Regions from separate parts of the Leclercia sp. W6 genome, predicted to be linked through region 3. Evidence: predicted binding sites of a transcription regulator. Region 3 holds the regulator's gene; each other region holds the start of a gene.
The links. Region 3 encodes LexA, which represses DNA repair genes until DNA is damaged. Its sites were predicted from a motif close to TNCTGTATGTACATACAGNA; they were not measured.

Region 1: a site for LexA is predicted at 1,815-1,834, ahead of metR (HTH-type transcriptional regulator MetR). Genes of this name have one in related genera too.
Region 2: a site for LexA is predicted at 1,661-1,680, ahead of rmuC (DNA recombination protein RmuC). Genes of this name have one in related genera too.

The regions. Positions count from the first base shown of each region.
Region 1 is NZ_CP031104.1:3,882,828-3,887,306, reverse strand. Features, by position in the region: gene metE (5-methyltetrahydropteroyltriglutamate--homocysteine S-methyltransferase) at 1-1,748, opposite strand, end outside; gene metR (HTH-type transcriptional regulator MetR) at 1,866-2,819, shown strand; gene DVA43_RS18980 (carboxylate/amino acid/amine transporter) at 2,707-3,606, opposite strand; gene yigL (sugar/pyridoxal phosphate phosphatase YigL) at 3,689-4,479, opposite strand, start outside.
Region 2 is NZ_CP031104.1:3,889,664-3,894,142, forward strand. Features, by position in the region: gene DVA43_RS19010 (dienelactone hydrolase family protein) at 1-571, opposite strand, end outside; gene udp (uridine phosphorylase) at 823-1,584, shown strand; gene rmuC (DNA recombination protein RmuC) at 1,724-3,148, shown strand; gene ubiE (bifunctional demethylmenaquinone methyltransferase/2-methoxy-6-polyprenyl-1,4-benzoquinol methylase UbiE) at 3,238-3,993, shown strand; gene ubiJ (ubiquinone biosynthesis protein UbiJ) at 4,007-4,479, shown strand, end outside.
Region 3 is NZ_CP031104.1:3,344,348-3,348,826, reverse strand. Features, by position in the region: gene DVA43_RS16325 (diacylglycerol kinase) at 138-506, shown strand; gene lexA (transcriptional repressor LexA) at 616-1,224, shown strand; gene dinF (MATE family efflux transporter DinF) at 1,288-2,607, shown strand; gene DVA43_RS16310 (CsbD family protein) at 2,749-2,958, shown strand; gene zur (zinc uptake transcriptional repressor Zur) at 3,027-3,542, opposite strand; gene DVA43_RS16300 (cupin domain-containing protein) at 3,654-4,142, shown strand; gene DVA43_RS16295 (conjugal transfer protein TraF) at 4,307-4,479, shown strand, end outside.

The DNA of each region.
Region 1 (4,479 bases), 540 kb from region 3:
TCACGCAGCGCCAGCGCGATCTGCTTCGCGATAGTCTCACGCGTCACATCCTCACGCGGGAAGGACCAGCAGAGAATGGTCACCGGCCCGGTCAGCATGCCTTTTACCGGTTTGTCGGTCAGAGACTGCGCGTACTTCGCCCACTCGACGGTGATCGCTTCCGGGCGGCTGACGTCCCCGATCACCACCGGCGGCTTCACGCAGCGGGAGCCGTAGCTCTGCACCCAGCCATTCTGGGTAAAGACGAAACCGTCCAGATGCTCACCAAAATACTCCACCATGTCGTTACGCTCGGCTTCGCCGTGGACCAGCACATCCAGCCCCAGGCGCTCCTGCTCCACAATCGCCTGCTTGATGTGTTCAGCGATACCGGTGCGGTAGTTGCCTGCATCCAGATTGCCCTTTTTGAAGTCCAGACGCAGGCCGCGGATCTCGGTGGTCTGCGGGAAGGAGCCGATAGTGGTGGTCGGCCAGGCCGGGAGCTTAAAGCGGGCACGCTGGGCTTCAGCACGCACCTCATAAGGACTCTGACGCTGGCTCTCCTTCGCGGTGATGGCGGCCAGACGTTTCTCAACGGCCGGGTTATGCACGCGGGTAGAGTGGCGGCGGGCCTGAATTGGCGCGCTCCATGCGGTAATCGCCGTCGTATCGCCGCTGTTCAGCGCATCGCGCAGCAGGGTCAGCTCTTCGCATTTTTGCAGGGCGAAGGCAAACCAGCTCTTCACTTCGGCATCCAGACGGGTTTCGACGCTGAGATCGATCGGGCTGTGCAGCAGGGAGCAGGATGAGGCGATCCACAGATCGCGTTTGCCGACGATGTCTTTAATCTGAGCATATTTTTCTGTCAGATCGGCGCGCCAGACGTTGCGACCGTTCACCAGCCCGGCAGAGAGCAGCCAGTCGGCCGGCAGACGGGAATGGAGTTCTGCTACGTCATCTTTACCGTGCACCAGATCCACGTGCAACCCCTGCACCGGCAGCGCAGTGAGGGTATCGAGATTTGGTGTTACCCCTTCAAAATAGGTGGTGAGCAGCAGCTTAACCTGCCCCGCGAGGGCGTCGTATGCCGGTTTGAAGGCATCCAGCCACGCCTGCGGCAGCTCCAGCACCAGCGCCGGTTCGTCGATCTGTACCCACTCAACGCCGCGTTTCGCCAGTTCGCCCAGTACCTGCTGGTACACCGGCAGGATCTCATTCAGCAGGCTCAGGCGATCAAACTGTTCGCCCTTCACTTTACCCAGCCACAGGTACGTTACCGGCCCCAGCAGAACAGGTTTCACCTGATGGCCGAGGGCCAGGGCTTCGTCCACCTCATCCAGCAACTGGGTCCAGGTCAGTCTGAACTGCTGGCCCTTCACGAACTCCGGCACCATATAGTGATAGTTGGTGTTAAACCACTTGGTCATCTCTGCCGCCGCCGCGGGTTCACCCGTTGGCGCACGGCCACGGCCAATGCGGAACAGGGTGTCGATATCTACCGATCCATCTTTGCTCTGATGACGAGCCGGCACGTTGCCAAGTAGCAGGCTGGTGGTCAGAACATGGTCGTACCAGGCGAAATCGCCCACCGGCAGCAGGTCAATGCCCGCCTGTTTCTGCTGATCCCAGTGGCGGGCACGGAGTTCACGCCCCACCGCCAGCAGTTCATCACGGGTGGCATTACCCGCCCAGTAGCTTTCGAGCGCTTTTTTCAGCTCGCGGCGCAGGCCGACGCGCGGGAAACCGAGGGTGTGGTTGCGAATTGTCATGATGTGCCCCTTATGGAATTTTCAGTATTTAGCCGTCCAGATGTTTACACTTCCATAATGTGTAGGTACTGTATATTCCTCAAGCGCAAATTGTTCATGGCGAAGTGAAGGACATTCATGATCGAGATAAAACACCTGAAAACGCTCCAGGCGTTGCGGAACTGCGGCTCTCTTGCGGCGGCGGCGGCGGCGCTGCACCAGACGCAATCCGCCCTTTCCCACCAGTTCAGCGATCTGGAACAGCGCCTTGGCTTTCGTCTGTTTGTGCGTAAGAGTCAGCCGCTACGCTTCACGCCGCAGGGTGAGATCCTGCTGCAGCTGGCGAATCAGGTGTTGCCGCAGATCGCCAGCGCGTTGCAGGCCTGCCATGAGCCCCAGCAAACCCGGCTGCGCATCGCCATTGAGTGCCACAGCTGTATCCAGTGGCTGACCCCCGCGCTTGAGAACTTCCGCCAGAGATGGCCGCAGGTGGAGATGGACTTTAAATCCGGCGTGACCTTTGACCCGCAGCCGTCGCTCCAGCAGGGCGAGCTGGATCTGGTCATGACCTCGGATATTCTGCCGCGCAGTGGCCTGCACTATTCGCCAATGTTTGATTTTGAAGTACGCCTGGTGCTGGCCCCGGATCATCCGCTGGCTGCCAGAACGCGCATTACGCCGGAAGATCTGGCGACCGAAACGCTGCTGATCTACCCGGTCCAGCGCAGTCGTCTGGATATCTGGCGTCACTTCCTGCAGCCGGCGGGTATCAGCCCGCAGCTGAAAAGCGTGGACAATACCCTGCTGTTAATTCAGATGGTGGCAGCCCGCATGGGGATCGCCGCATTACCACACTGGGTGGTGGAGAGCTTTGAACGCCAGGGCCTGGTGGTGACCAGAACCCTGGGCGAGGGATTGTGGAGCCGGTTGTACGCCGCCGTGCGCGATGGCGAGCAGCGTCAACCGGTTACCCAGGCTTTTATTCGCTCAGCGCGGAATCACGCTTGCGATCATCTGCCGTTTGTCCGGAGCGCGGAGCGACCCAACGGCGATGCACCCACAGTGAAGCCAGGATCACCGTCCCCCCAATAATGAAGCTCGGCCAGTGCGGTTGTTCCTGCCAGATGGCGAGGTTCACCAGCAGGCCTGCCGGGACATGAACGTTGTTCATGATCCCAAGCGTCCCGGCGTCCACCTGTGTGGCGCCGTAGTTCCACATGAAGTAACCCAGCCCGGATGCCACCACTCCCAGCCAGACCAGCACGCTCCACTGCACCGTCGTGGTCGGCAGTTTTTGTGGGTTCCCCAGCATAAACCACGCCGCGACCGCCACTATCGCCGCCCCCATATAAAACCAGGCAAAGGCGTTGTGCTGCGGCATCGGACGGGTTTCCATCAAACGCTTATACCCCACCATGCCGATGGCAAAGCTGATGTTGGCGAGCTGGACGAACATCAGCCCGGTCCAGAAGTGGTCGCTCACTTTGTCATAGCGAATGATCGCCGCGCCCAACACCGCCAGCGCCGCGCTCAGCAGGTAGCCCCAGCGCAAACGGCGTTTGCTCAGCAGGTCATAAATCAGCGTGATATAGAGCGGCGTGAGCACGGTAAACAGCAGGAATTCCGATACCGACAGGTAGACGTAAGCGCGGAAGCTGAACAGGTACATGATGCCGAGCTGCATCGCGCCTACCAGCATGTACAGCAAAATGGTTTTCAGCGTTTGTCCGCGCGTACGCAGGAACGGCAGGAACACCAGCGCCGCCAGCCCCACGCGCATCAGCACCGAGAAATAGCTATCGACCGAACCGGCAAGGTATTCGCCAATCAGGCTAAAGGAGAAGGCCCACAGAATAGTGGTGATAATGAGTAGCGCCACAATGCTTGTCTCTTGAAAAGATGGACAGGCATTGTAGCGAACTCTTTGGTTGACAACTGAACGTTAAACAACCAAATGAAGATTATTCAAGAAACAGCTTACGCAGATATTTTGGCACCGCGTTGTCGCCGTTGGTGCCGATCACTTCCAACTCCGGGTGCAGATCTTTCAGGCGCTGGTGGGCGTTTTCCATAATGCAGCCCTTACCCGCCATGGAGAGCATTTCGGCATCGTTCATACCGTCGCCAAAGGCGATGCAGTCCTTAAGATCAAAGCCCAGACGTTTGGCTACCGCTTCCAGGGCATGCCCCTTGGAGACGCCGCCCGCCATCACTTCCAGGCAGGTCAGCGTAGAGAAGCTGACGTTAACCCGATCGCCCCAACGGGCGTTAATCGCCTGCTCCAGCGGCAGCAGCGCTTCGTGGCTGTCGGTGGTGAAGAACACCTTGCTGATGCCTTCCGGCTCCAGCAGACCCGGCTCATACAGCGAATAGTTGAATACCGCCTCTTTAAAGAAGCGCATCTCGTCCGGGCGGTGACGGTTCATAAACCACTCGTCGTCGCGATAGACGTTGGTGATGATGTCGGGGTTGTTGTGCATGATCCCGAACAGATCGGTGGCGATGTCGCGATCGAGGTTATGGGTGAAGATCAGATTACCGTCCAGATCGTGCACGCGGGCGCCGTTGGAGGTGATCATGTAGGATTTGATCTCCAGATTATCGCGGATCTGCCCCACATCAACGTGGTGGCGGCCGGTGGCGAAGACAAAGTTCACGCCACGGGCAGTCAGGAGCTTTAAGGTCTCTTTCGCGTAGGGCGATAAAGTGTGATCGGGGGAGAGCAGCGTGCCATCTAAATCAGACGCGACAA
Region 2 (4,479 bases), 550 kb from region 3:
TTAAATCGGTAGCAATATCGACAGGATGTTTTGGTGAATTCAGGGTTTTCTCGCCGACCAGTTTGCCATACCACGCCACGGCTGCTTTCAGCTGCGGGTTATGGGCGGCATAGAGCCAGCTGATCCGTCCGCCCCAGCAGAAACCGGTCGCCAGCAGACGATGGGGATCGCCACCGTTGCGCGCTGCCCAGTTGGCGACGTGGTCAAGATCCGCCAGCACCTGCGCGTCCGGCACTTTACTGACCAGGTTGCTGAACAGGGTAGGGATGTCGCTGTACTTGTTCGGATCGCCCTGACGGAAGTAGAGCTCCGGCGCGACCGCCAGATACCCTTCCAGCGCCAGGCGACGGCAGATATCGCGAATATGCTCATGTACGCCGAAAATTTCCTGAACCACGATGACGATCGGCAATGCCCCTTGCCCATTTTTGGGCCGGGCATGGTAAGCGGGCATATTATCGCCCTGGGTCGGAATCGAGGTCTCCCCGGCGGTAATCGCCTCGTCGGAGGTAGTGACAACGGTTGAGGCTTGCAGATCAGCAGCAGGGGCAAATCCAGATGTTCCAGTCATGGCATTCTCCGTACCAATTAGCGCAAAAGTAAATATAGTCCGCAGGTTAACAATCCACAGTGCCCGAAACAGGCTATCTTTTGTGCAACAGATAACGATATAAGTCGTTAATGTGATGTTAATCACTATTTCATGGTAATTAAATGCAATCAATTTCATTAGCGGTGATGTCTATCACGAAATGAAGCCAGTTCCTTCGGTAAAGTACCGCTTTGCTTCTGCTGACAAACTGACCCACAGAGGAGTTTTCTATGTCTAAGTCTGATGTTTTTCATCTCGGCCTCACTAAAAACGATTTACAAGGGGCTACGCTCGCTATCGTCCCTGGCGATCCTGAGCGTGTGGAAAAGATCGCCGCGCTGATGGATAAGCCGGTTAAGCTGGCAGCCCATCGCGAATTCACGACCTGGCGGGCAGAGCTGGATGGTAAAGCGGTGATCGTGTGCTCAACCGGTATCGGTGGCCCGTCTACCTCTATTGCCGTCGAAGAGCTGGCGCAGCTGGGTATCCGTACTTTCCTGCGTATCGGTACAACCGGTGCAATCCAGCCGCATATCAACGTTGGCGACGTGCTGGTCACCACGGCGTCTGTACGTCTGGACGGCGCGAGCCTGCACTTTGCCCCGATGGAATTCCCGGCAGTAGCCGACTTCGAATGCACCACCGCGCTGGTGGAAGCAGCAAAATCCGTTGGCGCAACCACCCACGTTGGCGTCACCGCCTCGTCTGACACCTTCTACCCGGGCCAGGAGCGCTACGATACCTTCTCCGGTCGCGTGGTCAGCCGTTTCAAAGGCTCGATGGAAGAGTGGCAGTCCATGGGCGTTATGAACTATGAAATGGAATCCGCCACGCTGCTGACCATGTGCGCAAGCCAGGGTCTGCGTGCCGGTATGGTCGCGGGTGTCATTGTGAACCGTACCCAGCAAGAGATCCCGAACGCCGAGACCATGAAGCAGACCGAAAGCCACGCGGTGAAAATTGTCGTGGAAGCGGCCCGCCGCCTGCTGTAATTACTCCTTTTCTTTGCCAAAGGCCGACCCGTTCGGCCTTTTTCTTTGCGTAGCCCCTCGCAGAAAACCCTTTTCAAACTGGACGTTTATACAGCACAATTCTATTTTGTGCGGGTCATACCTTGATGCAGGGGGCGTCGTGGATATTTCCATCCTTTTTTATGTCGTTATCGCGCTGGTCAGCGTCGGCGTGGGCTGGTTGTTCGCCAGCTATCAGCATGCGCAGCAAAAAGCCGATCAGCTGGCCGAACGTGAGGAGATGGTGGCTGCCTTAAGCGCGCTGAAACAACAGGCGGCGCAAAGCGGACATTGGCGCGACGAGTGCGAGCTACTCAATAACGAACTGCGTAATCTGCGGGATATCAACACCTCGTTGGAAGCCGACCTGCGCGAAGTCACCACCCGCCTGGAATCCACCCAGTTGCATGCGGAAGACAAAATCCGCCAGATGATTAACAGCGAACAGCGCCTGAGCGAGCAGTTCGAAAACCTGGCCAATCGCATCTTTGAACAGAGCAACCGCCGTGTTGACGAGCAAAACCGCCAGAGCCTGAACGTTCTGCTGACTCCCTTGCGCGAACAGCTGGACGGTTTTCGTCGCCAGGTGCAGGACAGCTTTGGTCAGGAGGCGCGGGAGCGACACACGCTGGCCCATGAAATTCGCAATCTCCAGCAGCTAAATGCCCAGATGGCCCAGGAGGCGATCAACCTGACCCGGGCGCTGAAAGGCGACAATAAAACCCAGGGTAACTGGGGCGAAGTGGTGTTGACCCGCGTACTGGAAGCCTCCGGTCTGCGTGAAGGGCATGAATATCAGACCCAGGTTAGTATCGAAACAGAATCCCGCGCGCGGATGCAGCCGGATGTTATTGTCCGCCTGCCGCAGGAGAAGGATGTGGTCATCGACGCCAAAATGACGCTGGTGGCCTACGAGCGTTACTTCAATGCCGAGGACGACTACACCCGCGAGACGGCGTTGCAGGAGCATATCGCCTCGGTGCGTAACCACATTCGCCTGCTGGGGCGTAAAGATTATCAGCAGTTACCCGGCCTGCGTTCGCTTGACTATGTGCTTATGTTTATCCCGGTTGAACCCGCCTTTTTACTGGCGCTGGACCGTCAGCCGGAGCTGATCTCCGAAGCGCTGAAAAACAACATTATGCTGGTGAGCCCGACCACGCTGCTGGTGGCGCTGCGCACCATTGCGAATCTGTGGCGCTATGAGCACCAGAGCCGCAATGCCCAGCAGATTGCCGATCGCGCCAGCCGGTTGTACGACAAAATGCGCCTGTTCGTCGATGACATGTCGTCCGTTGGGCAGAGCCTGGATCGCGCCCAGGATAATTACCGCCAGGCGATGAAAAAGCTGGCCTCCGGGCGCGGCAACCTGCTGGCTCAGGCCGAATCGTTCCGCAGCCTTGGCGTGGAGGTAAAACGCGAGATTAATCCGGATTTAGTCGAGCAGGCCACCGCCCAGGATGAAGAGTACCGGTTGCGTGGCGAGGGCGATGTTCAAAAGACAAACAATACGTTAGCAGAAGCACACGCGTCGGCAGACCTGTAGGGCGTTATTCCTGGGGTGGTTGAATCGTAGGGCAAATTCGCCCAATCTGTTACACTTCTCGTACATTTGATTGATAAGCAGGCTCTGAGATGGTTGAAGATTCACAAGACACAACGCACTTTGGCTTTCAGACTGTCGCTAAAGCGCAGAAAGCTGACATGGTGGCCCACGTATTCCATTCCGTGGCGGCGAAGTACGATGTAATGAATGACCTGATGTCATTCGGCATTCATCGCTTGTGGAAGCGCTTCACTATTGATTGTAGCGGCGTACGTCGTGGGCAAACGGTGCTGGATCTGGCGGGCGGGACCGGCGACCTTACCGCGAAATTCTCGCGTCTGGTAGGGGAAACAGGCCGCGTTGTGCTGGCTGATATCAACGACTCCATGCTGAAAATGGGGCGTGAGAAACTGCGCAATCTCGGTGTGGTCGGCAACGTTGAATATGTCCAGGCGAACGCCGAGGCGCTGCCTTTCCCGGATAACACTTTTGACTGCATCACCATCTCCTTTGGTCTGCGTAACGTCACCGATAAAGAGAAAGCGCTGCGTTCCATGTACCGCGTGCTGAAACCGGGTGGACGCCTGCTGGTGCTGGAGTTCTCGAAACCGATTATTGAACCGCTGAGCAAAGCGTACGACGCTTACTCTTTCCACATTCTGCCGCGCATTGGTGAAGTGGTTGCTAACGACGCCGACAGCTATCGCTATCTGGCCGAGTCCATCCGTATGCACCCTAATCAGGACACGTTAAAGGCCATGATGCAGGATGCGGGCTTTGACAATGTTGATTACTTCAACATGACCGCGGGCGTTGTCGCTCTGCATCGCGGGTACAAGTTCTGAGTGGAGGTGGCAGATGCCGTTTAAACCCTTGATCACAGCCGGTGTTGAAAACGTACTCAATACCTTTCTGTATCGCTCGCCCGCGCTCAAAACGGCACGCCAGCGACTGAACGGTAAAGTACTGCGTGTGGTGGTAAAAGAGTTTTCGACCCCGCTGGTGCTGGTATTCAGCGAGCGTCAGCTCGACGTGCTGGGCGAGTGGGAGGGCGAGGCTGACTGCTCTGTTATCACCCATATGAGTACGCTACCTAAACTGCGCGATCGCCAGCAGCTCACCGCCCTGATCCGTAGCGGTGAGCTGGAAGTCGAAGGCGATATCCAGGTGGTACAAAACTTCGTTTCGCTGGCTGACCTGGCGGAATTTGATCCGGCAGAACTGCTGGCCCCCTGGACGGGCGATATTGCCGCAGAGGGGATCAGTAAAGTGCTGCGCGGCGGCGCCTCATTGCTGAAAAAAGGTTTTCAGCGTCAGCAGCGCTATGCTGC
Region 3 (4,479 bases):
GGTTAAAAATGCAATTGCGGCGCAAGGATAACAGAAAGCGCGCAAAATTTCTGTTGTTACCCGTCATACTTCCGGCGGCAGCGCAGCGCGCTTAAGCCACCGTTTCTGACGCTATTTTCGAAGAAAGGTTTCTTTTAATGGCCAACAATACCACTGGGTTAACCCGAATCATTAAAGCTGCCGGCTATTCCTGGAAAGGCATTCGTGCTGCCTGGATCAATGAAGCCGCTTTTCGCCAGGAGGGGGTAGCAGTCATCGCGGCGATTATTATTGCCTGCTGGCTGGATGTTGATCCCATCACCCGTGTACTCCTGATTGGATCGGTAATGTTGGTGATGATAGTCGAAATTCTGAACAGTGCGATCGAGGCGGTGGTCGACCGCATTGGCAGCGACTTCCATGAGCTTTCGGGCCGGGCGAAAGATATGGGCTCTGCCGCTGTGCTGATGGCGATTATCGTTGCCCTGTTTACCTGGGTCACGCTGCTTTGGGGACATTTGCGATAAGCCTTCAGAAACCGAACAAGTCTCTGGTTTTTTATGCGGTTTGTGGTTCCAAAATCGCCTTTAGCTGTATATACTCACAGCATAACTGTATATACACCCAGGGGGCGGAATGAAAGCGTTAACGACCAGGCAGCAAGAGGTGTTTGATCTCATTCGGGATCATATCGGCCAGACGGGTATGCCGCCGACGCGTGCAGAAATCGCGCAGCGTCTGGGCTTCCGTTCTCCAAACGCCGCTGAAGAGCACCTGAAAGCCCTGGCGCGTAAGGGTGTGCTTGAGATTGTCTCCGGCGCGTCTCGTGGTATTCGTCTGCTGGTTGAAGCAGAAGAGGGCCTTCCGCTTGTCGGTCGTGTCGCCGCCGGGGAACCGCTGCTGGCGCAACAGCATATTGAAGGCCACTATCAGGTCGATCCGGGCATGTTCAAACCGAGCGCGGACTTCTTGCTGCGCGTCAGCGGGATGTCCATGAAGGATATCGGCATTCTCGACGGCGATCTGCTGGCGGTACATAAAACGCAGGATGTGCGCAACGGCCAGGTCGTTGTGGCGCGCATAGATGATGAAGTGACCGTTAAACGTCTGAAAAAACAGGGCAACACGGTACAGCTGCTGCCGGAAAACAGCGAGTTTTCCCCGATTGTTGTCGATCTGCGTGAACATAACTTTTCCATCGAAGGGCTGGCGGTAGGCGTCATCCGCAACGGTGAATGGTTATAACCTCTTTCTGACAGACTGCGGCAACGCCGCAGTCTGCTTTTCTTTTTTCTCCCGGTCATACACATGTCTCTGCTGACTGCTTCAGACAAGGCGTTGTGGCGTCTTGCCCTCCCGATGATCGTCTCCAATATCAGCGTCCCGCTGCTGGGGCTGGTGGATACCGCCGTTATCGGCCATCTCGACTCTCCGGTCTATCTGGGCGGTGTCGCCATCGGCGCCACGGCAACCAGCTTCCTGTTTATGCTGCTGCTCTTTTTACGCATGAGCACCACCGGGCTCACCGCCCAAGCCTATGGCGCAAAAGATCCGCTGCGTCTGGCCCGGGCGCTGGTGCAGCCGTTGATCCTCGCGCTCGGCGCCGGGTTACTGATTGTGCTGCTGCGCACACCGCTTATCGATCTGGCGCTGCATATCGTGGGCGGCAGCGAGGATGTGCTGCATCAGGCGCGGCGCTTCCTCGAGATCCGCTGGCTCAGCGCCCCGGCATCGCTGGCTAACCTGGTGCTGCTCGGCTGGCTGCTGGGGGTGCAGTATGCCCGGGCACCGGTGATCCTGCTGGTGGTGGGTAACTTGCTCAATATCGTGCTGGATCTATGGCTGGTGATCGGGCTGAAAATGAACGTGCAGGGGGCCGCTCTCGCGACCGCTGTCGCCGAATACGCCACCCTGTTGCTCGGCTTGTGGATGGTCTGGCGGGTGCTGGCTCTGCGCGGCATTTCCCTGGCGCTGCTGAAAGCGAGCTGGCGGGGCAATATCCGCAAGCTGCTGGCCCTGAACCGGGACATTATGCTGCGCTCGCTGCTGCTGCAACTCTGTTTCGGCGCGCTGACGGTGCTGGGCGCGCGTTTGGGGCCGGAGATTATCGCCGTTAACGCCGTGCTGATGACGCTACTCACCTTTACTGCCTACGCGCTGGATGGTTTTGCCTATGCGGTTGAGGCGCACTCCGGGCAGGCCTATGGCGCCCGGGAAAGCGGCCAGCTGCGTGAAGTATGGCGGGCAGCCTGCCGTCAGTCTGGCATGGTGGCGCTGGCCTTCGCGCTTGTCTATGCCCTGGCAGGCAACCCGATCGTGGCGCTGCTGACTTCGCTGCCAGAGCTGCGCGCGCTGGCGAGCCATTATCTTGTCTGGCAGGTGATTTTGCCGGTGGTGGGGGTCTGGTGCTATTTGCTCGACGGCATGTTTATCGGCGCAACCCGTGGCGCAGAGATGCGCAACAGTATGGCCGTCGCGGCCGCCGGGTTTGGTCTGACGCTGTTCACCTTGCCCTGGCTGGGGAATCATGGCCTGTGGCTGGCCCTGAGCGTGTTCCTGGCCCTGCGGGGGCTCTCTCTGGGCTGGATCTGGCACCGGCACTGGCGCAACGGTACCTGGTTTCAATAACGGCTTCACCTTACTGAATGGTAAAAGATTCCGAATAACAAACCCAACGCCGCACGCTTATCTATAATTATTATCACGTCCAGCACGAAATGTATTTCAGGACGAACTTATCCTTAACGACCGAGCGAAGAGGAATCGATGATGAATAAAGACCAAGTCGGCGGTAACTGGAAACAGATCAAAGGTAAAGTAAAAGAACAGTGGGGCGACCTGACTGACGATGACATGACCGTTATCGAAGGTAAACGTGACCAGCTGGTGGGGAAAATTCAGGAACGCTATGGTTATGAGAAAGACCAGGCGGAGAAAGAAGTTGGTGACTGGGAAACCCGTAACAACTATCGCTGGTAACTCAGCGCTACCCGCAGGTACACGGATGTACGCTCAGGGCGACCCTCAGGTCGCCCCTTTTTTTGTGCTCAGCGCGGCTTCTTTTTCAGCTGGATAGAGTGGTCATGCTGGCAATTTTCCTGATGGCGGCAGGCCTCAACTTCCACGCAGTTGCGGCACAGGCCGTGCGCTTCAATCACATTGTGACGCAGGGCAAATCCCATTTTCGCCGCCAGAGTATGCATGATGTCTTCCACCCCTTCCGCGCCTTCTTCCTTCACGCTGCCGCAGCGATCGCAGATAAACATCGCTGAGGTGTGGGTAGGCTGATCGAACAGGTGGCACAGCACATAGCTGTTGGTCGATTCCACTTTATGCACAAAACCCTGCTCAAGCAGAAAATCGAGCGCCCGGTATACGGTAGGGGGCTTTGCCTGCGGCTCGCTTTCGCGCAGCAGATCGAGCAGGTCGTAAGCGCTGATGGCCCCATTTTGCAGGCTCAGCAGGCGCAACACTTCAAGGCGCTGCGGAGTCAGGCGCACATTGCGTTGCGCGCACAGCTTTTCGGCTTGCGCTAACAGTGCCTGCATTGTGGACGTTTCCATTTTGCACCTCGAATAACATGGAATAACAAACCGCCAGTTTACCATGTTCTGGCCTAAACGCCGAGATCCAGCAGGTGTGCTACCCTGACGAAAAACCACGGGGACTAAAAGATGAAAAGACCGGACTATATTCGACACTGGCGTGAGGTAGAAGGGGCCGATAACTCAACCTATCCCGACAGCACAGAGCGTTTCTCCATTGGCGCGCCCCTGGCTCGAGCGCTTGGCTTAGGCCGCCTCGGTATTCACCATGAACGCCTGCCGCCAGGGCGTCGTACCTCTTATCCACATGCCGAAAGCGATGAAGAGGAGTTTATCTATGTGCTGGAGGGTTATCCCGAAGCCTGGATCAACGGGTATTTATGGAAGCTGGAGCCGGGAGACAGCGTAGGATTTCCGGCCGGGACGGGTGTCTGCCACACCTTTATTAATAACACCACTGAAGAAGTGCGGTTATTAGTGGTGGGCGAAGCCAATAAAAAATATAACCGAATTTATTATCCGCTAAATGCAGTATATGCCGCCACCCGCGAAGATCGCTGGATCGATCACCCGCCACAATTTTTTGGTCCGCATGATGGAAAACCCGGGCGAAAATAAATTCTTGTTCTATACCTATTTAAAGACATAAGGAAATCAATATCTTATCTAATACTAAAGTTTAAGACATATTTAGCTTCTAATACTTTTTTCACAGAGGACGTATTTCCCTGCGCGGCGTATAGCCGCCGGGGTTAATTTACCCAAAATAAGTCAGGTGTCCTGTGAAAATAAAACTCAAACTTTCTGTGGCTGGAATTGCCACCGGTATTCTTTTGTCTCATCAGGCTGGAGCCGCAACTACCTGGACGGAAGCACGCGGCGATGCAATGGGCGGAACAGGCGTTGCATCGGCCCATTATGGCAGCGGGGTATTCATTAACCCGGCGCTGTTGGC